Chelativorans sp. AA-79: one gene and its partner. The protein of the gene in region 1 binds, or shares a complex with, the protein of each later gene. Links are inferred from orthologs where the notes say so. Each region holds a gene or a part of one and is shown in the gene's direction. Other genes may lie near its edges. The genes, in order: tldD and PVE73_RS20470.

Region 1 (14,273 bases):
ACCAGGCGGCGGGAGTTGGACGAGTTGGGGGCGCCCACGACGAGGAACATATCCGCGCCCGGAGCGGCCGCCTTCACGGCATCCTGCCGGTTGGTGGTGGCATAGCAGATGGATTCGGCTGCGGGCGCCTGGATATGCGGGAACCGCGCTTCCAGCGCACGGATGATCCCCGCCGTGTCCTCCACGGAAAGCGTCGTCTGGCTCACGAAGCCGAGTTCGGCCCCTTCCGGCGGGGTGAAGCGGGCGGCGTCGTCCACGGTCTCGATCAGGGTCACGGCGCCCTCGGGCAGTTGCCCCATGGTGCCGATCACCTCCGGATGGCCGGCATGGCCGATCAGAAGCACGTGGCGGCCGAGCCGCTGGTGGCGCATCGCCTGCTTGTGGACCTTCGAGACCAGCGGGCAGGTGGCGTCGAGATAGAAGAGATTGCGCGCCACAGCATCCGCGGGAACGGATTTGGGCACGCCATGGGCGGAAAACACCACCGGCCGCTCGCGATGATCGTCCGGAATCTCGTCCAGCTCCTCGATGAAGACGGCGCCGCGCTCCTGCAAGCCTTCCACAACATAGCGGTTGTGCACGATCTCGTGGCGCACATAGACCGGGGCGCCGTATTTCTTGAGCGCGAGCACGACGATCTGGATCGCCCGGTCGACGCCGGCGCAAAAGCCGCGCGGCCCGCACAACCGCACCGTCAGCTTCTGCTTCTGTGAGCCCATCCAATTCCCCTATTCTTGCCGCCCGGAAAGTGGGGGCGGCGGGCGGTCCCTGTCAAGCTTGCGGGCGACCGCCTCCCCGCCCGCGGCGGAACCAGGCGACCAGGACGCAGACCAGCGCGAACGCCAGACCATACCAGGTGACGGCATATTGCAGGTGGTTGTTCGGCAGGTTTATGAGGGTCACGCCGCCCACTGGCAAGCCGCCGGGATTGGGCGCGTCGTTCGCATCCACATAAAAGGGATAGACTTCCGCCGGATCGAGACCGGCCGAGCGGGTCATCGCCGCGAGGTCCTTCCAATAGAAGATGTTCTTGGCGAGATCGTTGTCGGGCACGATGAAGGACGGCTTTTCCGCCGGCGCCGTGCGCGCGAGCCCGCCGATCTCGACCGCGCCTTCCACCTGGCCCTCGGCCCGCGTACCAGGGTCTTTGCGGTCATAGGGCACGAAGCCTCGGTTGACGAAGATGTATTTCCCGTTCGCCAGTTCGAGCGGTGTATGCACGAAGAAGCCGGATCGCCCCTCCCAGGTGGCCAGGTAGTGGCGCTCGGCCCCGTGCAGGAACGTGCCGGAAAGCACGGTCGGGCGGTAGTCGATGTCCTCACCGCGATCATAGAGCGCGGCGATCTCGTCGAACGGTACCGGCTGAGAGGCGATCCGCTCGTCTATGCGCTGCAGGAGCCCTTCCTTCCAATGCAGGCGCTGCACCTGCCACGTGCCCAAGGCCAGAAGCAGCAGAAAAACGGGAATGCTGAATGCCAGCAGCACCCAGCTCCGCCGGCCCATCGCCTTTTGCTCGATGCTCATTCGGGTTGATCCAGGCGCCCTTCCGCCGCCTCGTTGCGGTATTGCAGCGCGATCAGGAGCCCCTTGATCAACCGGAGCGCCGTCAGCGACAGCACGAGGATCAGCGGGATCCAGAGCACGAAATGGAGCCACAGGGGCGCATTCGTGGAAACCTCCATCCAGAGCGCCAGCCCGACGACGATGAAACCGATGATGAGGATGACGAAGACGGCCGGGCCGTCGCCGGCGTCCGCGAAGCTGTAGTCCAGCCCGCAATTAGCGCAGCGCCGACCCACCGTGAGAAAGCCGGAGAAGAGCCTGCCCTCGCCGCAGCGCGGGCAGCGGCCGGAAAGTCCGGCGCGGACCGGATCCACCGGTGGCCATACGGCCTTGTCTTCACTCATCACGCACACCTTCAAAAAACAAGGGGCAGCCGCCCTTCCGCGGCCGCCCCTCTGTAGCGAATGAACCCGCTCCTCAGTGCGCGATCGTGGCACCCGCCGACGCCCACACATAGACGAAGGCGAAGAGGAACAACCACACCACGTCGACGAAGTGCCAGTACCAGGCGGCTGCCTCGAAGCCGAAATGCTGCTGCGGCGTGAACTGGCCGGCGATGGCCCTGAGCAGGCAGACCGCCAGGAAGATCGTGCCGACGATCACGTGGAACCCGTGGAAGCCGGTCGCCATGAAAAAGGTCGCGCCATAGATCGAATCGCGGAATGCGAACGGCGCGTGCATATATTCGTAAGCCTGCACGCAGCTGAAAAGCACGCCCAGCGCCACGGTCAGCGCAAGACCGGCGACAAGCCCCCTGCGATCGTCCTCGAGCAGTGCGTGGTGCGCCCAGGTCACCGTCGTGCCCGATAGCAGCAGGATGATCGTGTTGTAGAGCGGCAGGTGGAAAGGATCGAGCACCTCCACGCCATGGGGCGGCCAGGTGCCGCCGGTGAACTCGGCACGGCTCACCTGTACCGGATCGCCGGGAAAAAGGCTGGCATCGAAGAAGGCCCAGAACCACGCCACGAAGAACATCAGCTCCGAGGCGATGAACATGATCATGCCATAGCGCAGATGCAGCGAGACGACCCGCGTATGGTGCCCCTCCTGGCCCTCCTTGATGGTGTCGCTCCACCAGGAGAACATGGTGTAGAGGATGATCAGCAGGCCGATCAGGAAGATCCAGAACCTGGCGCCGGCGAGATCGATGCCCAGCAGCGGGAACGAGTTGCCTTGCGCCGCCTTCATCCAGGCGATGGCGCCCAGCGCCATGATCAGAGCGCCGACGGAGGCGATGAACGGCCATGGGCTCGGATCGATGATGTGATAGTCATGTTTTTTTGCGTGGGCTTCTGCCATTTTATCCCCCGAGCTTCTGGGTCTTTGAAGTATCCGTCGCCGGCGCCTCGACCGCTTCGGGATGCTTCGGATAGAAAGTGTAGGAAAGCGTGATCGCCTTGAGGTTCTTCAATTCGGGCACGTTCACGATCTCCGGATCGACAAAGAACTGGACCGGCATGTCGTAGCTCTGCCCCGGCTCGAGCGTTTGCTCGGTGAAGCAGAAGCACTGGATCTTGTTGAAATAGGCCCCGGCCATCTCGGGCGTCACATTGTATGTGGCCGTGCCGGTGGTGGCCTTGGCCGCCAGGTTCCGGGCCGTGTAGGAGATTTCCTGCGTCTCGCCGATCCTGAGCGTGACCTCGCGCTGCTTGGGCTGGAATTCCCAGGGAACGCCGCTGGTGTTCGCGTCGAAGCGGACGACAATCGTCTTGTCGAGGATCTTGTCGGAATACTGCTCGACGCGCTGGGTCGTGCCGCCATAGCCGGTGACCTGGCAGAAGAGCCGGTAGAGCGGCACGGCGGCATAGGACATGCCCACCATGCCCACGAAAACGCCCGCGCAGACGGCAGCCACGCCGAGGTTCCGACGATCACGCGCGGGTGCGGGTTTTCCAGGGCTCGTCATGTGTCCTCACATCCCCCGGTCGAAAATGCCGGGCCCGAGCTTCAATATGCTGCCCAGGTACACGATGATCACGAAAGCGGCCAGCGCCAGGGCAATCGCGATCGAGCGGTTGCGCCGCGCCTTGAGCTGGGCCTCCGTCGGCTTCACGCGGTCCTCCTCGGGCATCTCAGCCTCCGAACCGCGCGAAAAGCCCGTCGCAGAGAAGGGCGGCGAAGATGGCGAAGAGATAGACGACCGAATAGCCGAACAGCGCCTTCTCCGGGCGCATCGATCCATCCGCCCCCCTGCCCGCCAGAACGCGCCAGGAATACCAGACGAAGGCCGCGCCCAGCGCCGCGGCCACGACGCCGTAGCGAAGGCTCGCAAAGCCGAGCACCGCGGGCAGCACGCCGCTGACGGCAACCAGCACGGCATAGACGAAGATCTGCCGGCGCGTGGACGCGGCCCCCGCCACATTGGGCATCATCGGGATGCCGGCACGGCCATAGTCACTGCTCTTGAAGAGCGCCAGAGCCCAGAAGTGAGGCGGCGTCCAGAGAAAGATAATCAGGAAGAGAACCAGGCTCTCGACGCTGACTGTCCCCGTTATCGCGGCCCAGCCCACGACCGGCGGCAGCGCGCCCGCCGCCCCGCCGATGACGATGTTCTGCGGCGTCGAGCGCTTCAGCCACATCGTGTAGACCACCACGTAGAAGAATATGGTGAAGGCGAGCAGGCTCGCCGCCAGCCAGTTGGCCATCAGGCCGAGCGTCATCACCGCGAAGGCGGAAAGGAAGAGGCCGAAGCCGAGCGCCTCGCCCGGGGCCACGCGGCCGGCGGGCACCGGCCTGCCGGCCGTGCGCGCCATCACCGCGTCGATATCGGCGTCATACCACATATTGAGCGCGCCGGACGCCCCCGCGCCGACCGCGATCGCCAGGATCGCGATCAAGGCCAGGAACGGATTGAGACTGGCCGGGGCGAGCACCATTCCCACAAAGGCCGTGAAGACGACGAGCGACATGACCCGCGGCTTGAGCAGCGCGATGAAGTCGCCGGCCGTCGCCTCGGAAAGGCGCACTGCGTCCTCATGAATGTGCTCGCGCTCGACCAGTGTCATCTGTCCCGTTGTCTTTCCGGTTCTGCCCATAGCTAGCGCGGCCGGGACGTCGCTCCAGGCCGCGCGTTGTTTTCCCTAGCGGATCCTCGGCAGCTCTTCCCACTGGTGGAAGGGCGGCGGGGAAGGAAGCTGCCATTCGAGCGTGGTCGCACCCTCGCCCCAAGGATTGGCACCCGCCACACGCTTCTTCGCGAAGGCCTCGACGACGCCGTACAGGAACACCAGGACGCCGATGGCCGCGAGATAGGAACCGTAGGAGGAAACCTGGTTCCAGCCGGCGAAGGCATCCGGATAGTCGATGTAGCGGCGCGGCATGCCCGAGAGGCCCAGGAAGTGCTGCGGGAAGAAGATGAGGTTCACGCCGATGAAGGTGATCCAGAAATGCAGCCGGGCGACGAAGGAGTTGTACATGTAGCCGGTCATCTTCGGGAACCAGTAGTACCAGGCGGCGAAGATGGCGAAGACGGCGCCCATGGACAGCACGTAGTGGAAATGCGCCACGACATAGTAGGTGTCGTGCATCGCCCGGTCGAGGCCGGCATTGGCGAGCTGCACCCCCGTCACACCGCCGACGGTGAAGAGGAAGATGAAGGCGATCGCCCACAGCATCGGCACGCGGAAGGAGATGGAGCCGCCCCACATGGTGGCGATCCAGGAGAATATCTTCACGCCGGTGGGGATGGCGATGACCATCGTGGCGAAGACGAAATAGCGCTGCGTGTCGAGGGACAGGCCCGTCGTGTACATGTGGTGCGCCCAGACCACGAAGCCGATCGCGCCAATGGCCACCATCGCATAGGCCATGCCGAGATAGCCGAAGACGGGCTTGCGCGAGAAGGTCGCGATGATGTGGCTGACGATGCCGAAGCCCGGCAGGATGAGGATGTAGACCTCGGGATGGCCGAAGAACCAGAAGAGATGCTGGTAGAGGATCGGGTCACCGCCACCAGCCGGCGCGAAGAAGGCCGTTCCGAAATTGCGGTCCGTCAAGAGCATGGTGATGCCGCCGGCCAGCACGGGCAGGGACAGAAGCAGCAGGAACGCCGTGATCAGCACCGACCAGGCGAAGAGCGGCATCTTGTGCAGCGTCATGCCCGGGGCGCGCATGTTGAAGATGGTGGTGATGAAGTTGATGGCGCCGAGGATGGAGGAAGCGCCGGCGATGTGCAGGGCCAGAATGCCCATGTCCACCGCGGGACCCGGCTGACCTGCCGTCGAGAGCGGCGGGTAGAGCGTCCAGCCCGTGCCGGCGCCGAAGCTGCCCGGAGCGCCGGGCACGAACATGGACAGGAGCATCAGGATGAAGGCGGGCGGCAGCAGCCAGAACGAGATGTTGTTCATGCGCGGGAAAGCCATGTCCGGCGCGCCGATCATGATCGGCACCATCCAGTTGGCGAACCCGCCGATGAGCGCCGGCATCACCATGAAGAAGATCATGATCAGGCCGTGAGCGGTGGTGAAGACGTTGTACATCTCCTTGCCGGCATCGATGGCGGCGGCGCCCTCGTAGCCGTAGACCATGGAGGCAAGGCCGTGGAAGATCTGGATGCCCGGCTCTGCGAGCTCCCAACGCATCATCACCGACAGGAAACCGCCGATGACGCCCGCAATGATCGCGAAGATCAGGTAGAGCGTTCCGATATCCTTGTGGTTGGTGGAGTAGACCCAGCGGACCCAGCCCTTCGGCCTGTGGTCGTCGTGGTCGCCATATGCTGCAGCGCCTGCCATATCCTACCGCTCCAATTATCCCCGGATCGCCCGCCGTTACTCGGCCGCGGCGATCTTGTCCTCTTCCTTGCCACTGTCGATCGACGCCATCAGCGCGCGGTTGGCGCCCGCCAGGTCTTCGTGCGCGGCTGCGTACCAGGTCTGGAACTGCTCCTGCGAGACGACGCGGATCGCGATCGGCATGAAGGCGTGATCCTTGCCGCAGAGCTCCGAGCATTGTCCGTAATAGAGGCCTTCGCGATCGGCCTTGAACCAGGTCTCGTTGATGCGGCCGGGCACCGCGTCGACCTTGATGCCGAAGGACGGCATGGCGAAGGAATGAATCACGTCGCTGCCGGTCACCAGCACGCGCACGGTGGTGTCCACCGGCACGACCACTTCGTTGTCCACCGCCAGGAGGCGGGGATACTGGGCGATGTCCTCCTTGCCGGCCTCGGCCCGGTCACCGTCCTGCAGGAGCAGCGAGGTGAAGCTCAGCGGGTTTTCCGGATCCTGGTACTCGTAATCCCAGTACCACTGCACGCCGGTGGCCTTCAGCGTCAGCGCGGGCTCCTCGTCGGGCGTGTACTGCCGGGTGAGGAGCTGGAAGGAGGGAACGGCGAGGAACAGGAGCACCACCACGGGCCCGACGGTCCAGAGGACCTCGATGAGCGTGTTGTGGCTGGTGCGCGACGGCACGGGATTGGCGCCAGCGCGGTAGCGGATGATGCACCAGGCAAGCAGCGCCATCACGAGAAGCACGATCGGGGCGACGAACCACAGCGTGTATCTCTCGAACCAGACGATCTCTTCCATGATGCTCGTGGCGGCATCCTGGAACTGCATCTCCCAAGGTGCCGGCTGTGCCGCCAAAGCACCGGTGGCGGAAAGCGACAGCGCCCCAAGGCCTGCTGCAAATCTCTTCATCACCCTCGTCATCTCCCGATCAACGCGCCTCCTGCAGCCGCTTTGCATGCCGTATGGCAAAATGCGGCGGCGCGGGAAAGCCCTGTTGAGATTCCTGGCTCTTATCGGCGCGTTCAAATCATACTCTCTTCGGAACCGCAAGAAAGGCATCTTGCCTCAGATGCGGCATTTTTGCGCTGGCGGCAGGCGCGGGCGCCGATTGACGGAGAAACCGGACCGCGCCCCAGTTCCGTCCGATTCCTGGGGAAATGTGTCGCGCAAACAGACAGGCTGCGTCGATCCGGCAGCGCCGCCCTTCCTGCCGGGCGCGCGCCGCGATAGATTGGCGCGATTCGAGAGAAAGCGAGGTTCCATGCCTCTGTTGGCACGTGTGGCGGCAATCGCCCTGACCCTGGCCGCGGCCCTGCCCGCCGCGGCCCAGCAGCAGCAGCCGCAACAAAACGGCAATGTGCGCTCCACACATGGCGCGTGGTCGATCGTCTGCGACACGCCCGCGGGCGCTTCGAGCGAGCAGTGCGCGATGATGCAGAACGTCGTGGCGGAGGACCGGCCGGAAGTGGGCCTCTCCGTCGTCGTGCTGCGCACGGCCGACGACAAGGCCGAGATCCTGCGTGTGCTTGCGCCGCTCGGCGTGCTGCTTCCCAACGGGCTCGGCCTCAATGTGGACGGGAAGGATATCGGCAGGGCCTACTTCGTGCGCTGCTTCCAGGACGGCTGCTACGCCGAGGTGATCCTGGAAGAAGAGCTGCTGGAAACCCTGCGCACCGGAGAGTCTGCCACCTTCATCGTCTTCCAGACGCCGGAGGAAGGGATCGGAATTCCCGTCGACCTCAACGGCTTCGGAGAAGGCTTCGACGCACTGCCGCGATAAATCGCGCCAAGGGCATTTCCGCCGCCTCGTGATCGGCTTGGGGCTGGATCAACCCGTCTCTTCTCTCTACATGTGTAGGGCCACGGTCCATCAACTTGATCGCCGGTAGCGTGGGACGGTTCAGGCATGGATCCTCGGGTCAAGCCCGAGGATGACGAAGGCAGAAAGGTTTCCGCTAATCGCCAACGCCGGAGACTTGCGGAGACCTCCTTGTCCTCGTCATCCTCGGGCTTGACCCGAGGATCCATGCCTGAACATCGACACGCCGCCAGCGTTTCAAACAAGAGCCGTGGGTAAATCAGAGGATACCGCCCATGCCCCGTTCCCTCATCGAGTCCTTCGACTGTTCGCCCGAGAAGCTCAAGTCCCTCGTCTCGGAAACCATCTCGGGCGCGGATGACGGCGAGTTGTTCATGGAATACCGCGAAGGCGAGGCGCTGGTCTTCGACAACGGAAGGCTGAAGACGGCGAGCTTCAACACCGACCAGGGCTTCGGCCTGCGGGCGGTCGCCGGCGAGGCGACGGGCTACGCCCATGCGAGCGAGCTTTCGGAGGCAGCGCTCAGGCGGGCGGCCGACGCCGTTGCCGCCGTCAAGCAGGGCTATTCCGGCACGCTTGCCGCGCCGCCCGCGGGCACGAATCAGCGTCTTTACGGCGAGGAAAACCCCATTGCCGCTCCCGGTTTCGAGGAGAAGGCCAAGCTCCTGCAGGAGATCGACGGGTGGCTGCGCGCCAAGGACCCGCGCGTGCGCCAGGTGACGGCGTCGCTCGCCGCTTCCTGGCAGCATGTGGAGATCCTGCGCGCCGATGGGCAGCTTGCTCGCGACATCCGCCCGCTGGTGCGCATGCACGTCTCCGTGGTCGTCGGTGATGGCGACCGGCTGGAAAGCGGCTCCTACGGGATGGGCGGCCGCAAGGGCTTCGGCGAGTTCGTCGCCGAAGATTCGTGGCGTTTCGCTGCCGGAGAGGCATTGCGCCAGGCACTGGTGAACCTGGAAGCCGCCCCGGCGCCCGCCGGCACCTTCGACATCGTGCTCGCCAATGGCTGGCCGGGCGTGATGCTGCACGAGGCGGTGGGCCACGGGCTCGAGGGCGACTTCAACCGCAAGAAGACCTCCGCCTTCGCCGGCCTGATGGGCGAGCAGGTGGCAGCCAAGGGCGTGACCGTGGTCGATGACGGCACGATCGGCGAGCGGCGGGGCTCGCTGACCATCGACGACGAGGGCACGTCCACCAACCGGACGGTGCTGATCGAGGACGGCAAGCTGGTGGGCTACATGCAGGACCGCCTGAATGCCCGCCTGATGGGCATGCGGCCGACCGGCAATGGCAGGCGCGAATCCTACGCGCATGTGCCCATGCCGCGCATGACCAACACCTACATGATGGGCGGCGACAGGACGCCGGAAGAGATCCTCGCATCCGTGAAGAAGGGCATCTATGCCGTCTCCTTCGGCGGCGGGCAGGTGGACATCACCTCCGGCAAGTTCGTCTTCGACTGCACCGAAGCCTATATGATCGAGGACGGAAAGGTGACCCGCCCCATCAAGGGCGCGACACTCATCGGCAACGGGCCGGACGCGATGAAGCGGGTCTCCATGCTCGGCAACGACATGAAGCTCGACACCGGGATCGGCACCTGCGGGAAGGCGGGCCAGGGCGTGCCGGTGGGCGTGGGCCAGCCGCATCTCAGGATGGACCAGATGACGGTGGGCGGCACGCAGGCGTGACCATGGCGGGTTCCGTCATCATCCTGACCGGGGCCGGAATCTCAGCCGAATCGGGTGTGGACACGTTCCGCGACAAGAACGGCATCTGGTCGCGATATGATCTTCGTGAGGTCGCGACACCCGAGGGGTTTACCGCCAATCCGGCGTTGGTGCACGCCTTCTACAATGATCGCCGCAGCCAGTTGCCGCGGGTCGAGCCCAATGCCGCCCATTTCGCCCTCGCCGAGCTCGAATGCCTGCATCGTGGCAGCGTGCTGGTGGTTACCCAGAATATCGATGATCTGCACGAGCGCGCCGGATCTAAGAACCTGATCCACATGCACGGGGAATTGGCGAAGGCGCTCTGCGCCCGATGCGGCGCGCGCCACGAATGGCGGGGGCCGCTTTCCACGGACCTTTCCTGTCCGGGATGCGGGATCCCGGGTGCGCTCAGGCCCGACGTCGTGTGGTTCGGCGAGATGCCCTATCACATGGACCGCATCTACGAAGCGCTGTCCACCTGCGACCTCTTCCTGTCGATAGGCACGAGCGGCAGCGTCTATCCGGCAGCGCAATTCGTGGAGGAAGCCGCCCGTGCAGGCGCGCGCACGGTCGAACTCAACCTCGAACCGTCGGAGAACGTCTATAGCTTCGATGAAGCCGTTCACGGCCCCGCCAGCAAGATCGTGCCCGCCTATGTGAATCGCATCCTTTCTGGCGGAACAGAGGTCTAGACAACCAGACCAATCCTCCTGAAGTGCATGCGCTCGCCGCCGCTCTACCTCTTCGTTTCTACTGCTTCTGAATCGCCGGGTGATTCACCGGCTGCTTCAGCCGCGCTGTTTCCCGCGCTCCAGCAACGCCACCACCTCCACATGCGGCGACCAGAGGAACTGGTCGATGGGCGTGATGCTTACGACGCCGTAGCCGCCTTCGACGAGAATCGCGAGATCTCGCGCCAGCGTGCCGGGATTGCAGGAGACGGCGGCGACGCGCGCGACGGTCGAGCGCGCGATCTGGCGGCACTGGGCCTCGGCTCCGGCGCGCGGCGGATCGAACACCAGGCCGTCGAAACGGTCGAGATCCTTGGCAGAGAGAGGCCGGTTGAACAGGTCGCGCTTTTCCACGGAGACCGGCTTCAAGCCGATGGCGCGTTTCGCCGCTTCCTCCAGCGCCGCGAGAGCCGCGGCGTCTCCCTCGGCCGCATGCACGCGCGATTCGCGGGCCAGGCGCAGCGCGAAGGTGCCGCTGCCGGCAAAGAGGTCCGCGACATGCTTCGCGCCCTTGAGATGCGCGGTGACAAGGCCGGCCATCGCCTGCTCCGCCTGTTCCGCCGCCTGCAGGAAGCCGCCTGCGGGAACGGCCACCGGCACATCGCCGAACAGCACCACCGGCCTTTCGCGCTCCACCAGCACTTCGCCGCCGACGGAAAGCCGTGCGAATCCCCTGGCAAGGACGAGATCCACCGCCTGCCGGCGTTTACGCTCGCCAAGCCTCTCCGCCGCGCCCTCGGTCGCGATGTCGAGGCCCGTCCGGGTGGCGGTGACCGTGACGTGGAACGGCTTCGGCCCCATCGCGATCAGAGCCGCCAGCGCACGCAGGTCGGGAAGGGCCGCGACGATCTGCGGTGCCGCGACCGGGCAGGACTCGATCTCCACGATCCGGTGGGATTGCGCCGCATTGAAGCCCAGAAGAGCGCGCCCGCCTGCCGCCCGCGCCGTGAAGGTGACGCGCCGGCGGGAGGCGGGCGGGCAGAGGACGAGCGATTCAACATTTTCGGGAAGGCCCCGGGTCCGGAGTGCGCGCACCACCTTTTCGCGCTTCCATTCCGCATAGGCCGCTGGCGCCATATGCTGCACCGAGCAGCCGCCGCACACGCCGAAATGCGGGCTCGCCGGATCGACCCGAACAGGTGACGGCTTTTCGACCGCCAGCAGGGTCCCGCGTTGCTTCTCCACGTGGGCGAGGACTTCCTCGCCGGGTAGCGCGAAGGGCACATAGACCGGGCCCTCCGGCGTATGCGCAACGCCGTCGCCCTGCGCGCCCAACGCGTCGATGGTGAGACGGACGCTCATGCCTTCCGCCCGGCCAGCAGGAACTCGCGGTTGCCGTCGCCACCCTCGATGGGAGACGGGGCAAGGCCGATGTTCCGCCAGCCTTGGTTGGTCCCGAGCCACGCGGCGATGTCGCGGGCGATCTCCTCCGCCATCTGCGGCTCGCGCAGGAGCCCGCCTTTCCCGATCGCCTCGCGGCCTGCCTCGAACTGCGGCTTGACGAGGAAGAGCCCCTGTGCGCCCTGCCCCGCCATTTCGAGCGCCGGCGGCAGCGCGAGCTTCAGCGAGATGAAGCTGACGTCGGAGACGAGGAAATCCGGCCTGCGGCCACCGATCGCCTCGAGCGTGAGATGGCGGGCGTTCACGCCTTCGAGGCAGGTGACGCGGGAATCCTCGCGCAGCCTCCGGTCCATCTGGCCCGTGCCGACGTCGATGGCCGTGACATGCGTTGCACCACGTTCCAGAAGCACCTGCGTGAAGCCGCCTGTCGAGGCGCCGACATCGAGAGCCTCCGCGCCCTTGGGATCGAGGCCGAAAGCATCGAGCCCGTGGACGAGCTTCAGCGCCGCACGTGAGACATAGCGGCGGGCCGGGTCGTCGACCGCGATTTCCACATCGGCGGCAACGGCTTGGCCGGGCTTCTCCGCCATCATGCCCCCCACGCGAACCGTACCGCGCAGTACGGCATCCCGGGCCCGCGCCCGGGTCTCGAATATCCCGCGCTCGACCAGAAGCTGGTCGAGGCGGATGCGGGAGGAGGTCGGTGCAGCCATGGACTGTTCAATGAATGATGGGGCATCGCATAGCAAGCTGGGAGGTTTACCCCTCACTTGTGCTACGCCGTCGCTTCCGCAAAATGATTGCGTTGGCGATCGGCAGAGAGGTCGATGCAAGCGTTATCTCTCCCCTTGTGGGAGAAAAAGCGATTTCGACATCTTAGCCAGAGCGAAGCGGAGGCTAAGTGTTAGAAATCGCAAGTGAGGGGCAACGTGCCCTCACGCCCGCGCCGCCTGCTCCGTCTGCCCGAGCGCGGCGAAGACCGTGCGCACGATGCCGGCGGCGTCGAGCCCGGCATCGGCGTACATCTTCTCCGGCTTCGCCTGATCCATAAAGAGATCCGGCATCACCAGCGGGCGAACCTTGAGCCCGTTTTCCAGGAGGCCGCCATGGGCGAGGAAATGCAGGACATGCGCGCCGAAGCCGCCGATGGAACCCTCCTCGACCGTCACGAGCACCTCGTGCTCACGCGCAAGGCGCGTGACGAGACCGGCGTCGAGCGGCTTGGCGAAGCGTGCGTCGGCAACGGTGGTCGAAAGCCCGGCAGCTTCCAGCTCGTCCGCCGCCTTCAGGCATTCGGCGAGCCGCGTGCCGAGCGAAAGGAGCGCGATCTTGCTGCCTTCGCGGAGGATGCGGCCCTTGCCGATCTCGAGCACCTCGCCGCGCTCCGGCATCGCCACGCCCACGCCTTCGCCGCGCGGATAGCGGAGGGCGATCGGGCTCTCGTCATGGACGGCGGCCGTGCGCACCATGTGCTTTAGCTCCGCCTCGTCGGCGGCCGCCATCACCACCATGTTGGGCAGGGTGGCGAGATAGGTGACGTCGAAGGCGCCGCAATGGGTGGCGCCGTCGGCCCCCACGAAGCCGGCGCGGTCGATGGCGAAGCGGACCGGCAGGTTCTGGATCGCCACGTCGTGCACCACCTGATCGTAGCCGCGCTGCAGGAAAGTGGAATAGATGGCGGCGAAAGGACGGTACCCCTCGCTCGCAAGGCCGGCCGCGAAGGTCACCGCATGCTGCTCGGCGATGCCCACGTCGAAGATGCGCTCGGGGAACTCCTTGCCGAAAAGGTCGAGGCCGGTTCCCGACGGCATGGCCGCCGTGATGGCGACGACGCGCTCGTCCTCCCGCGCTTCCTGGACAAGGGCCTGGGCGAAGACCTTCGTATAGCTCGGCGCGCCCGCAGGCGACTTCGCCTGGGCGCCGGTGATGACGTCGAACTTGGCGACGCCGTGATATTTGTCCGCAGCCGCTTCGGCCGGCGGGTAGCCCTTGCCCTTCTGGGTGACCACATGGATCAGCACCGGGCCGGTGCCGTGGTCGCGCACGTTGCGCAGCACCGGTACGAGCGCTTCCAGGTCATGGCCGTCGATCGGGCCGATATGGAAAAATCCCATCTCTTCGAAGAGCGTGCCGCCCGTCACGTAGCCGCGGGCGTGCTCGACGGCGCGGGTGATGGCGCGGTCGACGGCCCTGCCCAGATGGGAGGTGAGCTTCTTGCCGACGTCGCGGATGCCCTGATAGGTGCGGCCGGAGGCGAGACGCGCCAGATAGGTGCTCATGGCCCCGGTGGGCGGCGCGATCGACATGTCGTTGTCGTTGAGGATGACGATCAGCCGAGCGTCGAGCGCGCCGGCATTGTTCATAGCCTCGTAGGCCA
Region 2 (14,377 bases), 660 kb from region 1 along the record:
TGGGTGATGACGACCGACTACTGGGAGGACCAGCGGCTCGGGCAGAACATCCTGCAGACCAATATCGATGCCTACCGCAAACTCAGGAACACCATCCGCTGGATGCTGGGAACGCTCGCGCACGATAACGGCGAGACGGTGCCGCTTGCCGAGATGCCGGAACTGGAGCGGCTGATGCTCAACCGGCTTTTCGAGCTCGACCAGATCGTACGCAAGGGCTACGACAATTTCGACTTCAAACGCATCACGCGCGCGCTCATCGATTTCATGGTGGTGGAACTCTCTGCCTTCTATTTCGACGTGCGCAAGGACGCGCTCTACTGCGATGCACCCTCGAGCACCCGCCGAAAGGCCGCGCTCCAAGTGGTGCGCCAGCTTTTCGACTGTCTCGTGACCTGGCTCGCGCCGATGCTGCCCTTCACCACGGAGGAAGCCTGGCTGGAGCGCTATCCGGACGCCAAGTCCGTGCATCTGGCGCAGTTCCCGGACGTGCCGGCGGATTGGCGGGACGAGGCGCTGGCGGAGAAGTGGCGCAAGGTCCGCCAGGTGCGCCGTGTCGTCACCGGAGCGCTGGAGGTCGAGCGCAGGGAGAAGACCATCGGCTCCTCGCTGGAGGCCGCACCCGTGGCCTACATCACCGATCCCGAACTCAGGCAGGCCGTGTCGGATGTGGATATGGCGGAGGTGTGCATCACCAGCGGCATCGAGATCCGCAGCGACCAGGCCCCGGCCGACGCCTTCAGGCTCGATGAGGTGAAGGGCGTCGCCGTCGTCTTCAAGCGCGCGGGCGGGCTGAAATGCGCCCGTTCCTGGCGTTACACTGACGATGTGGGCTCGGATCCGGAGTTCCCGGATGTCTCCGCCCGCGATGCGGCGGCCCTGCGCGAGCTGAAGGCGCTGGGGCGCATTTAGCAGGTGACATTGCGTCACGGCTGGCCGTCCGCTAAAAGCGGCCAGTCGATGCGCCATCATCTCGTCGGATTTTACGGCGAAGAGGCAGGACTCGAAGGGGCGGCAACTGCGCCGAGGAGAGTTTGAGTTGAAGGATATTGACTGCGGCGCACGCCATTGTGGCGGAAAACGGGGCGCGGCCCAACGATTGGCCGGGGTGGCGGCGGCCGTTTCGGTCGCTTTGCTGTCGGCCTGCACGAGCCCGACCTATGGCACCGGCAAGCCGGCCGATCAGCAGCTTCTGGAAGATGTGACCGGTATCCTTTCCGTGGGGCCCAAGGACAAGCAGGCGATAGACTATGGCCCGCGGCCGGGCATCGTGAAACCGCCTTCCACCGCTGTGCTTCCGCCGCCCCAGGAGGATGTGGCGCAGAACAATCCGGCCTGGCCCGAATCGCCCGAGGAGCGCCTGGCGCGTATCCGCGCCGAGGCGACGGCCAATCAGGACAACCCGTTCTACCGCTCGAACGTGGTGCGCGATATGAGCGGGAACGATGGGTCCGGCCCGACGCTGGAGACGACGGGCACTCAGCTCACCCAGGGCGACCGGGTGAAGCCGGAGATCCTGTCTTCGAGGCAGATGCGTGAGCAGCGCCAAGCCTATCTGCAGCGCAGGCAGCAAACCCAGGGCAGCCCCACCACCCGGCGCTATCTGAGCGATCCGCCGGTCGACTATCGCCAGCCTGCGCCCACCGCGCCCGCCGACGAACTGGGTGTGGACGAGGAAAAGAAGGAACGCGCCGCCAAGCGCACGGGCGACGGGTCCGGCGGTCTCCGTAAGCTCTGGCCTTGGTGATATGGGGCAGCGACGGGGTTATGTCACTCCCGCTTCTCGGCAAAGAAGGCCTTGAGCAGTGCTGCCGCCTCGCGCTCGCCTAGCCCCTCGTAAATCTCCGGCGCGTGGTGGCATGTGGGCTGGCTGAAGAAGCGCCCGCCGTGGATCACGCCACCTCCCTTGGGATCGCTCGCTGCAAAATAGAGCCGGCGGATGCGGGCGAATGAGATCGCTCCGGCGCACATGGCACAAGGTTCCAATGTGACGTAGAGATCGGCGCCGGTCAGCCGCTCCGCGCGTCCGGCCTCGCAGGCGGCGCGAATGGCGAGCATCTCGGCATGCGCCGTGGGATCGTTGAGTTCACGCGTGCGGTTTCCCGCCCTGGCAAGAACCTTTCCATCCCGCGCGACCACCGCACCGACCGGCACCTCGCCGCGCGCGGCGGCCGCCCGCGCCTCCTCCAGGGCGGTGTCCATGAAACTCATACGATGCCTTGGCTGTTGCCGTTCCAATCTTTTTGCTCGCAACACGGAAGACGAATTGATACCTAGCCGCCCTGAAAGGCACAGGCCACCATGAACAATAAAAAAGACAAACCGGCACGCCCGCGTTCGGCTGCGCCGCGAGACAAAACGAGGGGCAAGACCCTAGCGAAGGCTGCGGTCCGCTCCGATGCGGGGAGCCGACCGATGGCCGCGCCGCGCGGGGAGGAAGCGGGTGGTGAGCGCATCGCCAAGCGGCTGGCGCGCGCGGGCCTCGCTTCGCGCCGCGATGCGGAGGCGATGGTCGCAGCGGGCCGAGTGAGGGTGAACGGCCGCGTTCTCACGTCTCCCGCAGTCAACGTGCATCCCTCCGACCGGATCGAGGTGGACGGGACGCCCATTCCCGAGGCGGAGCGCACGCGGCTCTTTCTCTTCCACAAGCCCGCGGGCGTTGTCACCACCACGCGCGACCCCGAGGGGCGCAGGACGATCTTCGACATCCTGCCGGAAGGCCTGCCGCGGCTCATCACCATCGGGCGTTTGGACATCAACACGGAAGGCCTCCTGCTCCTCACCAATGACGGCGGGCTCGCACGCGTCCTCGAACTGCCGTCCACCGGATGGCTGCGCCGCTATCGCGTGCGCGTGCACGGAAAGGTCGACCCGATGGCGCTGGCCGAGCTCGAGAACGGCATTGCCGTCGACGGGGTGTTCTACGGCGCCATCACCGCAACGCTCGACCGGCAGCAGGGGACGAACGCCTGGCTCACGCTCGGCCTGCGTGAGGGAAAGAACCGCGAGGTGAAGAACGTGCTGGGGGCGCTGGGGCTGAACGTCACGAGGCTCATCCGCATCTCCTACGGGCCGTTCCAGCTCGGCGAATTGCCCGAAGGCGCCGTCCAGGAGATCAAGGGCCGCATGCTGCGCGACCAACTCGGCGATCGGCTGATCGAAGAGGCCGGCGCCAATTTCGAGGCGCCGATCGCGCGGCCCTTCGCCAACAAGCCAGTGCGGGCGGAGCGGAAGAAGCCCGGCGAGGAGGACGCGCAGAAACCGGCCGAAAGGGCCGAACGACAGGAGCGGAAGCCCATCAACCGCAAGCGGGAGCGGGAGGAGCGGCGCGAAGAGGCGCGCGACCGGCTGCAGACGAAGCGCCCGGCGCGCTTCGAGGGCAAGACCGGCCCCGCCCGCCACGGGAAAGACGAACGGCCGGTGCGTTCGGGAAAGACGGCGCGGCCGGAAGGCTCTTCCAAACCCGAGCGCCCGTCGCGGGGGGCCAGGCTCGAGCGGTCCCCGCGCGATGCAAAACCGGAGCGCATGCCTCTGGAGCGGCGTTCGCGCGCTTCCAATGTCTGGATGGCGCCGGGTGCGCGGCCGGTGGGGAAGAAGCGGGCGGAGGAAATCGCCGGCGACGCCGGGAAGAAGTCGCGTCCCGCAAGGCCGGGCGGCGGCCGATCTGAAAAGCCGGCTGCCGGCGAGCGGCGGCCGCGGGATGGGAAACCCGGGCCGGGCAGGAAGAAGCGGTAAGGAGGCTCGATGCGCATCGTCGGCGGCACGCTGCGCGGCAGACGGCTCGCTTCACCGAAAAGTGATGCGATCCGCCCGACCACGGACCGGGCACGCGAATCGCTCTTCAATGTGCTGGAGCATTCCTATCCCGGATCGGTCGAGGGCGCGCGGGTGCTCGATCTCTTCTCAGGCAGCGGGGCGCTCGGTATCGAAGCCCTGTCGCACGGGGCGAGCCATTGCCTGTTCGTGGAAGAGGACGCATCCGCCCGCGCGCTGGTGCGCGAGAATATCGAAAGCCTTGGATTGCAAGGCCGCACACGCATCTTCCGGCGCGATGCGACGCATCTGGGACCCGTGGGCACGATGCAGCCCTTCGATCTCGTTTTCGCCGATCCGCCCTACGGCAAGGGGCTCGCGGAGAGGGCGATCGCATCGGCGCTGTCGGGCGGCTGGCTGACGCAGGATGCCCTCATCGTGGTGGAGGAGGCGGCCGCCACGCCGTTCCAGCCCCCGGAAGGCGTTGTTCTGCACGACCTGCGAACCTATTCTTCGAGCACGCTCGCTTTTTGCGGGATTGTCAGAGTTTAGCCACAGGATGCGTGGTACACCTCTGGCTCCAAGAGATGAGGCCGGCCGCCAGACCCGTTCCGGCCTTACGGTATTCAGGCTGGACAGGGTATTTGCATGAGATTGTTTTCCCTTTTCACCGCTTTCCTGTTTCTTGCCGCGGCAAGCCTTCAGGCATCGGCGCAGTCCGCTTCCGGCGCGTTCGAGGCGGAGACGTTTTCCCTGGAGAACGGGCTGCAGGTGGTTGTCATTCCGCAGCGTCGCGTGCCGGTGGTAACTCACGTGCTTTTCTATAAAGCGGGTGCGGCGGACGAGGAGCGTGGTCAGTCGGGCATTGCCCACTTCTTCGAGCACCTGATGTTCAAGGCCACCACGACCCATGAGAGCGGGGAGTTCGAGGCCGCCGTCAAGGCCGTGGGTGGAAGCATGAACGCCTTCACCACCAGCGACTTCACCGCCTATTTCGAGCAGGTTCCCCCGAGTGCGCTCGGCGAGATGATGGCCTTCGAGGCAGACCGCATGCGCAACCTCGTCCTGAGCGACGACGCGATCGAGACCGAACGGCGCGTGGTGATGGAGGAGCGCCTCATGCGGGTCGACAACAACCCTTCCGGCATGCTGCGTGAAGCAGTCGGAGCTTCGCTCTTCCACAACCACCCCTATGGCACGCCTGTGATCGGCTGGATGCACGAGATCAAGGACCTGACGAAGCAGCAGCTCCAGGCCTTCTATGACCGCTACTACCGGCCGAACAACGCCGTGCTCGTGGTCGCGGGCGACGTCGACACCGAGACCGTGCGCAAGCTTGCCGAGGAGACATATGGAAAGCTGGAGCGCGGGCCCGACCTGCCGCCGCGCGTGCGCCCGATGGAGCCGGAGCACAAGGTCGAGCAGGCGTCGATCCTGCGCGATGCGCGCGTCACGCTTCCTTCCTTCTCGCGCAACTGGTTCGGCCCCGCGCCGTTCGGCGAGGACCAGGAGGACGTGGATGCACTGCTCGTCCTGAGCACGATCCTGGGAGGAGGGGAGCGCAGCAGGCTCTACCAGGAACTCGTGGTGAAGAAGCAGATCGCTTCCGCCGCCGGAGCCTGGACCTCCACCAGCATGCGCGACTATTCGCAAATCGGCGTCTATGCCTCGCCCATTTCCCCCGACAAGCTGCGCGAGGTGGAGCAGGCGGTCGATGCGGAGATCAAGAAGATGGCGGTCGAGAACGTTTCCGACCACGAGCTCGAAACGGCCAAGAAGGTGCTGGCGAGCCAGCTCATTCTCGGTTGGGAGCGGCAGATGTCGCGTGCGCTGGAGGCGGGCACCACGCTGATGCTCGGCGGAACGCTCGAAGACGTCGCCTCGATCCGCGAGCGTATCGACGCGGTCACGGCGGACAATATCCGTGAAGTGGCGCAGCGTTATCTCTCGATACACCGCAGCGTCGCTGGCTACCTCCTGCCCATGGATGCGGAGGATCCGGCATGAGAAACGAAAGGATCATGATGGCGGTCGCCATGAAAGCGCCTCTCCGGGCCTGTCTGCGGGCTTTCTCGTTTGGCATCGTTCTCTTCGCGCTCGTCCTTCCCGCCCGCGCGAACCTCGACATCGCCGAGGTCACCTCGCCCAAGGGCATCAAGGCCTGGCTGGTGGAGGACCAGAGCGATCCGATCGTCGCCATCTCCTTCGCTTTCCTGGGCGGCAGCAACCAGGATCCCAAGGGCAAGGAAGGCCTGGTGGAACTGATGACCTCGCTGCTCGACAATGGTGCTGGCGATCTGGATTCCGACAGGTTCCAGCAGCGCCTCTACGAGACGGGGGCTGACCTTTCCTTTAGCACGGGGCCGGAATTGGTCTCGGGCCGGCTGCGAATGCTCGCCGGCGAAACGGAGGAACCGCTGGAGCTGCTCTCGCTGGCCGTCACCGCGCCGCGTTTCGACGAAGAGGAATTCACGCGCGAGCGTGCCCTCGCCATCTCCGACGTGAGATCCGACAGCAACGATCCGGACACCCGCGGCCGCAAGGCGCTCATGGCCACCCTCTATGGAGACCATCCGCTCGGCCGGCCTGTGGAGGAGGAAACCCTTGCCGCCGTGGCGCGCGAGGACCTGCCTGCCTTCCACCGGAAGCTATTCGCGCGGTCCAACCTGATCGTGGGTGTGGTGGGTGCGATCGATCCCGCCACGCTGGAGGGCATTCTCGACCAGGTCTTCGGTGACCTTCCGGAGCAGGCGGATTTGGCCGATATCCCGCCGCCGCAGCTCAATTTCGGCGAGGAGGTGCGCGAGGCTTACGATCGCCCGCAGACCTCCATCACGATGGTCTATCCCGGTGTCGCCGCGACGAGCCCTGACGTTTACCCCGCCACGCTGCTGGCGGAGATCCTGGGCGGGAGCGGACTTTCCTCGCGGCTCTTCACCGAACTGCGTGAGAAGCGTGGCCTCACTTACGGCGCGAGTGCGGATCTCGATGCCAATCCCGAGTGGGGCGATCTGGTTATGGACGTGGCCACCGGCAGCGACCGCGCCCAGGAGACGCTGAGCACCGCGCGCGACGTCATTCACCAGATCGTCGAGCAGGGTCCGACGCCGGAGGAACTCGCCAGCGCCAAGAAATACGCGATCGGTTCCTACGCGATCTCGCAGCTGAGCTCGACAAGCCAGATCGCAAGCACGCTGGTGGGCCTGCAGAGGCTCGGCAGGGGCAGGGACTATGTCGAGAAGCGCGTGGAGCTCTTCAACGAAGTCACGCTCGATGACGTGAAGGGAATGGCAGATCGGCTCCTGTCCGTGGAGCCGACGACCCTGATCGTCGGCCCGGGGCCGAGGGCTGAAAATTAGGCGTGGGCCAGCGGTCCGCTTCCCGCGGGCCGCGTTGCCCTGGCGGCATGCCCGGCAGGGATGCTATGTCGTTTTCGGGAACCCAAGAAGCGGAACATGGTTGGCCCGAAGAGGCAAGGGCAATGACTGAGCACAAACCCGCCAAACGGATTGTCGCGTCGCCGGCCCCATCCGGGCCGACATTCGCTGTCGCCTTCGGCGGCGGAGGCGCGCGGGGCCTTGCCCATATCCATGTGATCGAGGCGCTGGACGAGTTGGGCCTCCGCCCGGTCATGATCTCCGGCTCCTCCATCGGCGCGATCATGGGGGCGGGGATGGCGGCCGGCATGCCCGGCAAGGACATCCGCGCTTATGCCGGCCAGGTCCTCGCCCGTCGCTCCGAGGTGGCCGCCCGCATCTGGCGCGCCCGTCCGGCGAAATTCTCCGAGATGATGGAGACGGGCATACGCCTCGGCCAGTTCAATGCGGAGCGCATCCTGAAGGAGTTCCTGCCGCGGGAAATTCCCGACACGTTCGAGGAGCTGTCGATTCCGCTGCGGGTCACCGCAACCGACTATTACGGCCATCATCTCACGGTTTTCGAGGCCGGCGAACTCCGCTCGGCATTGGCCGCCTCGGCGGCGCTGCCGGCGGTCTTCCGCCCGGTCATGCGGGATGGGCGCATGCTCATCGACGGCGGCATCTACAATCCGGTTCCCTTCGATGTCCTGGAGGGTGCGGCCGACATCCTGATAGCGGTGGATGTGGTGGGCGTTCCTGCCGTGCGCTCGGCCAAGATCCCGAATACGATAGAGATGATGTTCGGAGCGACCCAGCTCATGATGCAGTCCATCATCGCCATGAAGCTGGAGAGGAAGCGGCCCGACATCCTGCTCAGACCCTCGATCTCGGGTTTCCGCGTGCTGGATTTCCTGAAGATGGACGCGATCATGGCCGAGACCGCTTCGATCAAGGACGAGCTGAAACGCGCCGTGGAAACGGTCCTCAAACGGAATGCGGCGTGAGCAGCATGCCGATCGGGCACTGACGATCCCTAACCCGGATTCTCCCCCGACACGACATCGAGCCGGCGGGATTCATGGGCGGGTTTGATGAGAGGCTCCGGCGTGACCGGCCGCACATGCATCTTGTCCCCGCCGGCCTGCAGACCTTCCACCGCCTGGATGGCGAGCCGCTCCTCATCGCGCCTCCTCACGTCGTTGACGATTGCCTGGGCAAGCTCCTCGCTCGCGCCGAGTCCTTGAAGGGACCGCTGCCCGAAGAGCAGGGCCGATTCGAATGTTTCGCGGATCTCGTAATCGACGCCCTGCGCCCGCAGCGCCAGCGTATGCGCGCGATCATAGGAGCGCACATAAAGCTTCACATGCGGAAACTCCGACCTGATCATGTTGACGATGGCATCCGTCGTCGTGCGGACATTGGTGCAGACGGCCACGATCTTCGCTTTTCGGATGCCCGCGGCTTCCAGCACTTCCTTGCGTCTTCCATCGCCGAAATAGATGCGGAAGCCGAACTTCTCGACCGCCCGCACGCGCGTGGCCGAATGGTCGATGATGGTCACGTCGCTGCCGCCGGCAAGCAGGATCTGGGAGGCAATCTGCCCGAAACGGGAGAAGCCGATCATGAGGATGTCCGAGCCGGCGCCGTCGAAGGACTCGTCCATCTCCTCACGCTCGTCCTCCCGCGTCAGATAACCGCCCAGGCGCACCGAAAGCGGCGTGAGCGCCATCGAGAGCGTCACCACGGCAATGAGAAGAGAGGCGGTCGAGGAAGAAAAGATCAGCGCGGAAGAGGCGGCCGTGAAGAGGACGAACCCGAACTCGCCGCCCTGCGGAAGAAGTGTGGCCACCCGCACCGCGGCATTGTGGTCGCAGCCGAAGACGCGGCAAACGCCATAGACGAGGATCGCCTTGGCGAGCATCATCAGGGGCACCAGCCCGGCGATCAACAGCCAGTTCTCCACGACCACCTCCAGGTCGAGCGAAAGACCGATGGCCATGAAGAACAGGCCGAGCAGGATGCCGCGGAACGGCTCTACGTCCGCCGTGAGCTCGTGCCGGTAGGAGGAGTCGGCCAGGAGCACGCCGGCGATGAAGGCGCCGAGGCCCATCGACAGGCCGGCGAATTGCAGCAGCGTGGCGGAGCCGAGCACCACCAGGAGGGCAGCGGCGATCATCGCCTCGTGCGCGCCGGTGCTCGCGATCAGCCGGAAGAGCGGATTGAGGAGATACCGGCCCGCCAGGATCAGAGCCGCGACGCAGGCAAGCGCCAGCACGAAACGGCCGAGCGTGATGTCGGCTGCTCCCTCGCCGCCGGGGGAGAGCAGGGGCACGAGGGCCAGCAACGGCGCGATCGCCAGATCCTGCAGGAGCAGGATGGAGATCGCGGTGCGTCCGTATGGCTGGTTGATCGTGCCCTCCGTTTCCATGATCTGCACGCCAAAGGCCGTCGAGGAGAGCGCGAGGCCAAAGCCGATCACGATCGCCGCCGCAGCCGACAGGCCGAACAGGAAGAAGGCGGCGAGCGCCAGCGCGATACCGGTGACCAGAACCTGGGCGAGGCCGAGGCCGAAGATCTCGCGCCGCATGGCCCATAGACGGGAGGGGTTGAGGTCGAGGCCGATGAGGAAGAGCAGGAAGACGACGCCCAGCTCAGCCACGTGCAGGAGCCCTTCCCCATCCACGACGAGCCGCGCGATGGGGCCGATCACGACGCCGGCGGCGAGGTAGCCAAGGATCGTGCCGAGCCCCAGCCGCATGAACAGCGGGGCCGCGATCACGGCTGCGCCGAGGAGGAGGAGTGGCTGATAATAAATTCCGGCGGCCGCTTCCATACATCCTACCTGTTTCTATCTGTTGAGAGGCACACGCGAGGCGTTGCCATTGCGCTGCCCGTTCGGGCACCATAAATGGTTCCTTATGTCCATGTCTTGCCCACTCTTTCACCTCCACCACATAGTCAAAGTGGCGCCGCGCGGCGGCCACGAGAAAACCCGGACCCGGAGCGACCATGTCTCTCGATGAGAAACCCCTGCTCGATCGCGTTGCCAGCCTGGTGGAGGCGGCAAAACGCGCCGGCGCCGACGCGGCGGATGCGGTCGTCATGCGTTCCCGCTCGAGCAGCGTCTCGGTGCGTCTCGGCAAGGTCGAAGGCACCGAATCGGCCGAAAGCGACGACATGTCTCTGCGCGTCTTCGTGGGCCGGCGGGTCGCGAGCGTTTCCGCCACGAGGAGCTCCGATCCGGCAGCACTCGCCGAGAGGGCCGTCGCGATGGCGAAGGTCTCCCCCGAGGATCCCTATCAGAGCCTCGCCGAGCCCGAGAGGCTCGCGCGCGACATCGCCGATCTCGACTTGATCGACAGCATGGAGGTGCCGGCCGAGCGTCTGACGGAGGATGCGCTCGCCGCCGAGGAAGCCGCCCTTGCCGTGCCCGGCGTCACGAACTCCTCCGGCGCCGGAGCGAGCGCGGGCTCCGGCGGCCTCGTGCTCGCCACCTCGCATGGCTTCGTCGGTCAGTATTCGGCAACGCGCTTCGGCCGTTCCGCGAGCGTCATCGCCGGGGAAGGCACGAAGATGGAGCGGGACTACGACTATTCCTCGCGTCTCCACTTCGCAGATCTCGAAACGCCGGAAAAAATCGGTCGCACGGCGGGCGAGCGGGCGGTGAAGCGGCTCAATCCGCGCCGGGTGAAGACCGGCGTCTTCCCGGTCGTCTACGATCCGCGCGTCGCGCGCGGCATCGCCGGCCACATCGCTTCGGCCGTCAACGGCGCCGCCGTCGCGCGCAAGACGAGCTTCCTGCGCGACATGATGGGCAAGCAGGTTGCCTCCTCCGGCGTCACGGTCACCGACGATCCCTTTCGCCGGCGCGGCCAGAATTCCCGCCCCTTCGACGGCGAGGGCGTGGCGGGCAAGCGACTGGCCCCGGTGGAAAAGGGAATTCTCACTGCCTGGTTCCTCTCCACCTCCACCGCGCGCGAACTGGGCCTGGAGACCAACGGGCGTGGCGTCCGCGCATCCTCCTCCGTCAACCCCTCGGCCACCAATTTTGCCATCGAGCCTGGGGAAACGCCGCCCGAGGACATGATCGCCTCGATCAAGAACGGCTTTTACGTGACAGAGCTCTTCGGCCACGGTGTGGATCTCGTGACCGGTGATTACAGCCGCGGCGCATCCGGCTTCTGGATCGAGAACGGCGTGATCGCTTATCCGGTGTCCGAGATCACCATCGCGTCGAACCTGAAGGACATGTTCCTGCGCATGACGCCCGCGAGCGATCTCGACCGGAACTACGGAATCGCCGCGCCGACACTGCTCATCGACGAAATGACGGTTGCCGGTGAGTGAGGCCCTCAACACCGCCGAGCAGGACCTTTCCCTGATCGCCGAGGCGGCGCGCGATGCCGGCCGGATCGCCATGCGGTATTTCCGCCAAGACCCGGAGGTCTGGTGGAAGGAGGGCAAGTCGCCGGTGAGCAAGGCCGATCTCGAGGTGGACAGGTTCCTGCGCGAAACCCTGCTCGCCATGCGGCCGGGTTATGGCTGGCTGTCGGAGGAAACGGCGGACAACAAGGACAGGCTCAACGCACCGCGCACCTTTGTGGTTGACCCGATCGACGGCACGCGCGCCTTCATCGACGGGCGCAGCTTCTGGTGCGTGAGCATCGCGGTGGTCGAGGGGGGGCGCGCCATCGCCGGCGTGCTGGACTGTCCGGCGCGGGGCGAGTTCTTCAGCGCCTTTTCCGGAGGTGGCGCGTTGCGGAATGGCGCCCCCATTGCGGTGAAGCGGCCCGGACACGAGTTTTCCCTCGCCGGCCCGAAGAACATGATGAGGGCGCTTCCGCCTGAAGTTTACGCTCGGGTAACCCCACATCCTTATGTTCCCTCTTTGGCCTATCGCGTCGCGCTGGTGGCGAGCGGCGGGCTGGATGCCACTTTCGTCAAGCCCGCGTCCCACGATTGGGACCTCGCAGCGGCCGATGTGATCCTTGCAGAAGCAGGCGGAAGTGTCGTCGACGACATGCTGCGGCGGCCGCACTATGCAGGTCCGGATCCAAGGCGCGGAGCACTGGCGGCTGGCAGCGGGCGCTTGCTGGAGATCATGGCCGGCGTGGTTGCCGATATCAGGGAGTGATCGGCGGAAACCTGCGGGTAACACATTCTGCATGCAAAGGTTTTCAAAGGATCGGATTTAATCTAGATCAGGCGACTGCTTCGCAGGCTTGCCACAAAAGCTCCCAAAAAAGGGAAGATGAGCCAATGGCTGAGGATCAGGAAAAAAAGCAGCTTCTTCATCTCGTCTTCGGTGGCGAGCTGAAGTCGCTCACAGGTACCGAGTTTCGCGATCTGGATGCGCTGGACATCGTCGGCATCTACGGGGATTACAAGACCGCCGAGACCGCCTGGCGGGCAAAGGCACAGCAAACCGTGGACAATGCCCATATGCGTTATTTCATCGTTCATCTGCACCGCCTGCTCGATCCGGATGCCGGCAGCGTCGAGCGGACGTGAGTTGATGGCGCAAAGGGCGGTCGCCCGGTCGATGGCGGTGAAGAAGAGGCGTCAGGAGCGGCCGTTGAAGTCGCTCTGGCGGCGTATCCGCAAACCGCTGGCCCAATCCCGTTTCGTCAAGAACATGTTGGCCTCGGGCATGGCCATTGCGCTCCGTATAGTGGAGCGCACCAACCCGCGCGTGGAAGGCTCCCAGGACGTGGATGCTAGGTTCGCCGAGATTGGCCCGGCCATCGTGGCGCTCTGGCACGGGCAGCATCTGCTCGCGCCCGCGATCAAGCCGCGCCGGCATCCGCTCGTCGCTCTTTTCTCGAAGAGCGCCGATGCCGAGCTCAACGCGCTCGTGGCAGAGAAGATGGATATCAAGGCCGTTCGCGGCTCCGGCGGGCGTGAAGGCAAGGCAAGGCTGAAGAAGGGGGGCGCCGCTGCGCTGATCCAGTTGAAGCGCGCCATCGAGGCCGGCAGCAACGTGGCGATGATCGCCGATATCCCTCACGGGACGCCGCGAGAGGCGGGGTTGGGGATCGTCACGCTCGCGCGGCTTTCGGGCCGCCCGGTGGTGCCGATGGCGATCGCCACCAGCCGGCGCAAGGTGCTGGAGCGGACCTGGGACAAGACGACGATCAACCTTCCCTTCGGGCGGTGCGCGGTCGTGATGGCCGATCCGATCCTCGTGGCAGCCGACGCCGACGACGAGGAGATGGAAGCGAAGCGCCGCCAGCTCACGGATGCGCTCAACCGCGTGACGCGCGACGCCTATCGGCTCGTCGACGGGCACCCCCCGTACCCTGATCGTGACGGTCGATGAGCGAACGCTGGGCACGCGCCATTCTCACCACTTATCGCTGGGCGGGGGCTGCGGCGTTCCCGCTCATCGGCGGCTATGTCGCCTGGCGCGTCAGCAAGGGTAAAGAGGACCGCAGTCGCCGGCACGAGCGTTACGGCAGGTCCGATATACCGCGTCCGGAAGGGCCGCTGATCTGGGTGCATGCGGCGAGCGTGGGCGAGACGATCGCCGTTTTGGGTGTCATCGATCATCTTCTGGCGAGCGGCATCCATGTGGTTCTCACCACTGGCACGGTGACGTCGGCCAACGTCGCGGCGGAACGCCTGGGCGACCGGGTCATCCACCAATATGTCCCGCTCGATCTCAAGCCCGCGGTGAGCCGCTTTCTCAACCATTGGAAACCGGATCTGGCTGTCATGGCCGAATCGGAGATCTGGCCTATGACGATCCTGGAATTGGGAGCCCGCCGCGTGCCCCAGGTGCTGGTCAACGGCCGCATGTCCGATCGCTCCTTCGCGCGCTGGCAGCGCAGGTCGTCGGTGGCCGAGGCGCTGCTCGAGAATCTCGCCCATGTCGTCGCCCAGTCGGAACTTGACGGCGAGCGCTTCCGCCAGCTCGGCGCGCGGCCGGTCACGGTTTCGGGCAATCTCAAGGTAGACACCCATGTGCCCCCGGTCGAGCAGGGCGCGCTGGCAGCACTGCAGCGCGCGATCAACGGGCGCAAGACCTGGGCAGCCATTTCCACCCATGAAGGCGAGGAGATGGTCGCGGCGGATGTGCACGTCCTGCTGAAGAGGCGGCACCCGGACGTGCTGACCATCGTCGTTCCGCGCCATCCCGAGCGTGCGGCGGACCTGAAGACAGAACTTGAAGCCCGCGGCCTGAAGGTCGCCTTGCGCAGCGGCGGTGAGCCGGTGACGGCCGCGACCGATATCCTGCTCGGCAACACGATTGGCGAGATGGGCCT

Evidence for each region.
Region 2: the proteins of tldD (region 1) and PVE73_RS20470 are in contact, whole or in part, in a solved structure (PDB 5NJ9), measured with the Escherichia coli proteins. The link is inferred for Chelativorans sp. AA-79 from one-to-one orthologs.

Annotation. Positions count from the first base shown.
Region 1 is NZ_CP120361.1:3,520,886-3,535,158, forward strand. The notes cover bases 7,762-10,595. They hold tldD (metalloprotease TldD), read left to right. Parts: upstream 7,762-8,387; coding sequence 8,388-9,803; downstream 9,804-10,595. Other genes in these bases: PVE73_RS17240 (invasion associated locus B family protein), read left to right, coding at 7,762-8,073; cobB (Sir2 family NAD+-dependent deacetylase), read left to right, coding at 9,806-10,516. Also shown: ispH (4-hydroxy-3-methylbut-2-enyl diphosphate reductase), read right to left, coding at 1-719; PVE73_RS17200 (SURF1 family protein), read right to left, coding at 772-1,524; PVE73_RS17205 (DUF983 domain-containing protein), read right to left, coding at 1,521-1,907; PVE73_RS17210 (cytochrome c oxidase subunit 3), read right to left, coding at 1,981-2,862; PVE73_RS17215 (cytochrome c oxidase assembly protein), read right to left, coding at 2,864-3,469; PVE73_RS17220 (hypothetical protein), read right to left, coding at 3,476-3,634; PVE73_RS17225 (heme o synthase), read right to left, coding at 3,636-4,568; ctaD (cytochrome c oxidase subunit I), read right to left, coding at 4,644-6,296; coxB (cytochrome c oxidase subunit II), read right to left, coding at 6,333-7,202; more of PVE73_RS17240, read left to right, coding at 7,555-7,761; PVE73_RS17255 (class I SAM-dependent RNA methyltransferase), read right to left, coding at 10,613-11,857; PVE73_RS17260 (TlyA family RNA methyltransferase), read right to left, coding at 11,854-12,609; dxs (1-deoxy-D-xylulose-5-phosphate synthase), read right to left, coding at 12,832-14,273. UniProt on the Escherichia coli protein: Metalloprotease involved in CcdA degradation. Suppresses the inhibitory activity of the carbon storage regulator (CsrA).
Region 2 is NZ_CP120361.1:4,184,310-4,198,686, reverse strand. Bases 9,353-12,290 are described here. They hold PVE73_RS20470 (TldD/PmbA family protein), read left to right. Parts: upstream 9,353-10,121; coding sequence 10,122-11,459; downstream 11,460-12,290. Other genes in these bases: PVE73_RS20465 (3'(2'),5'-bisphosphate nucleotidase CysQ), read left to right, coding at 11,452-12,246; PVE73_RS20475 (monovalent cation:proton antiporter-2 (CPA2) family protein), read right to left, coding at 9,353-9,945. In the rest of the region: ileS (isoleucine--tRNA ligase), read left to right, coding at 1-912; PVE73_RS20510 (hypothetical protein), read left to right, coding at 1,040-1,747; PVE73_RS20505 (nucleoside deaminase), read right to left, coding at 1,771-2,202; 16S rRNA (guanine(966)-N(2))-methyltransferase RsmD, read left to right, coding at 3,745-4,305; PVE73_RS20490 (pitrilysin family protein), read left to right, coding at 4,402-5,760; PVE73_RS20485 (pitrilysin family protein), read left to right, coding at 5,757-7,112; PVE73_RS20480 (patatin-like phospholipase family protein), read left to right, coding at 7,235-8,116; more of PVE73_RS20475, read right to left, coding at 8,146-9,352; PVE73_RS20460 (DUF4170 domain-containing protein), read left to right, coding at 12,372-12,623; PVE73_RS20455 (lysophospholipid acyltransferase family protein), read left to right, coding at 12,628-13,431; waaA (lipid IV(A) 3-deoxy-D-manno-octulosonic acid transferase), read left to right, coding at 13,428-14,377.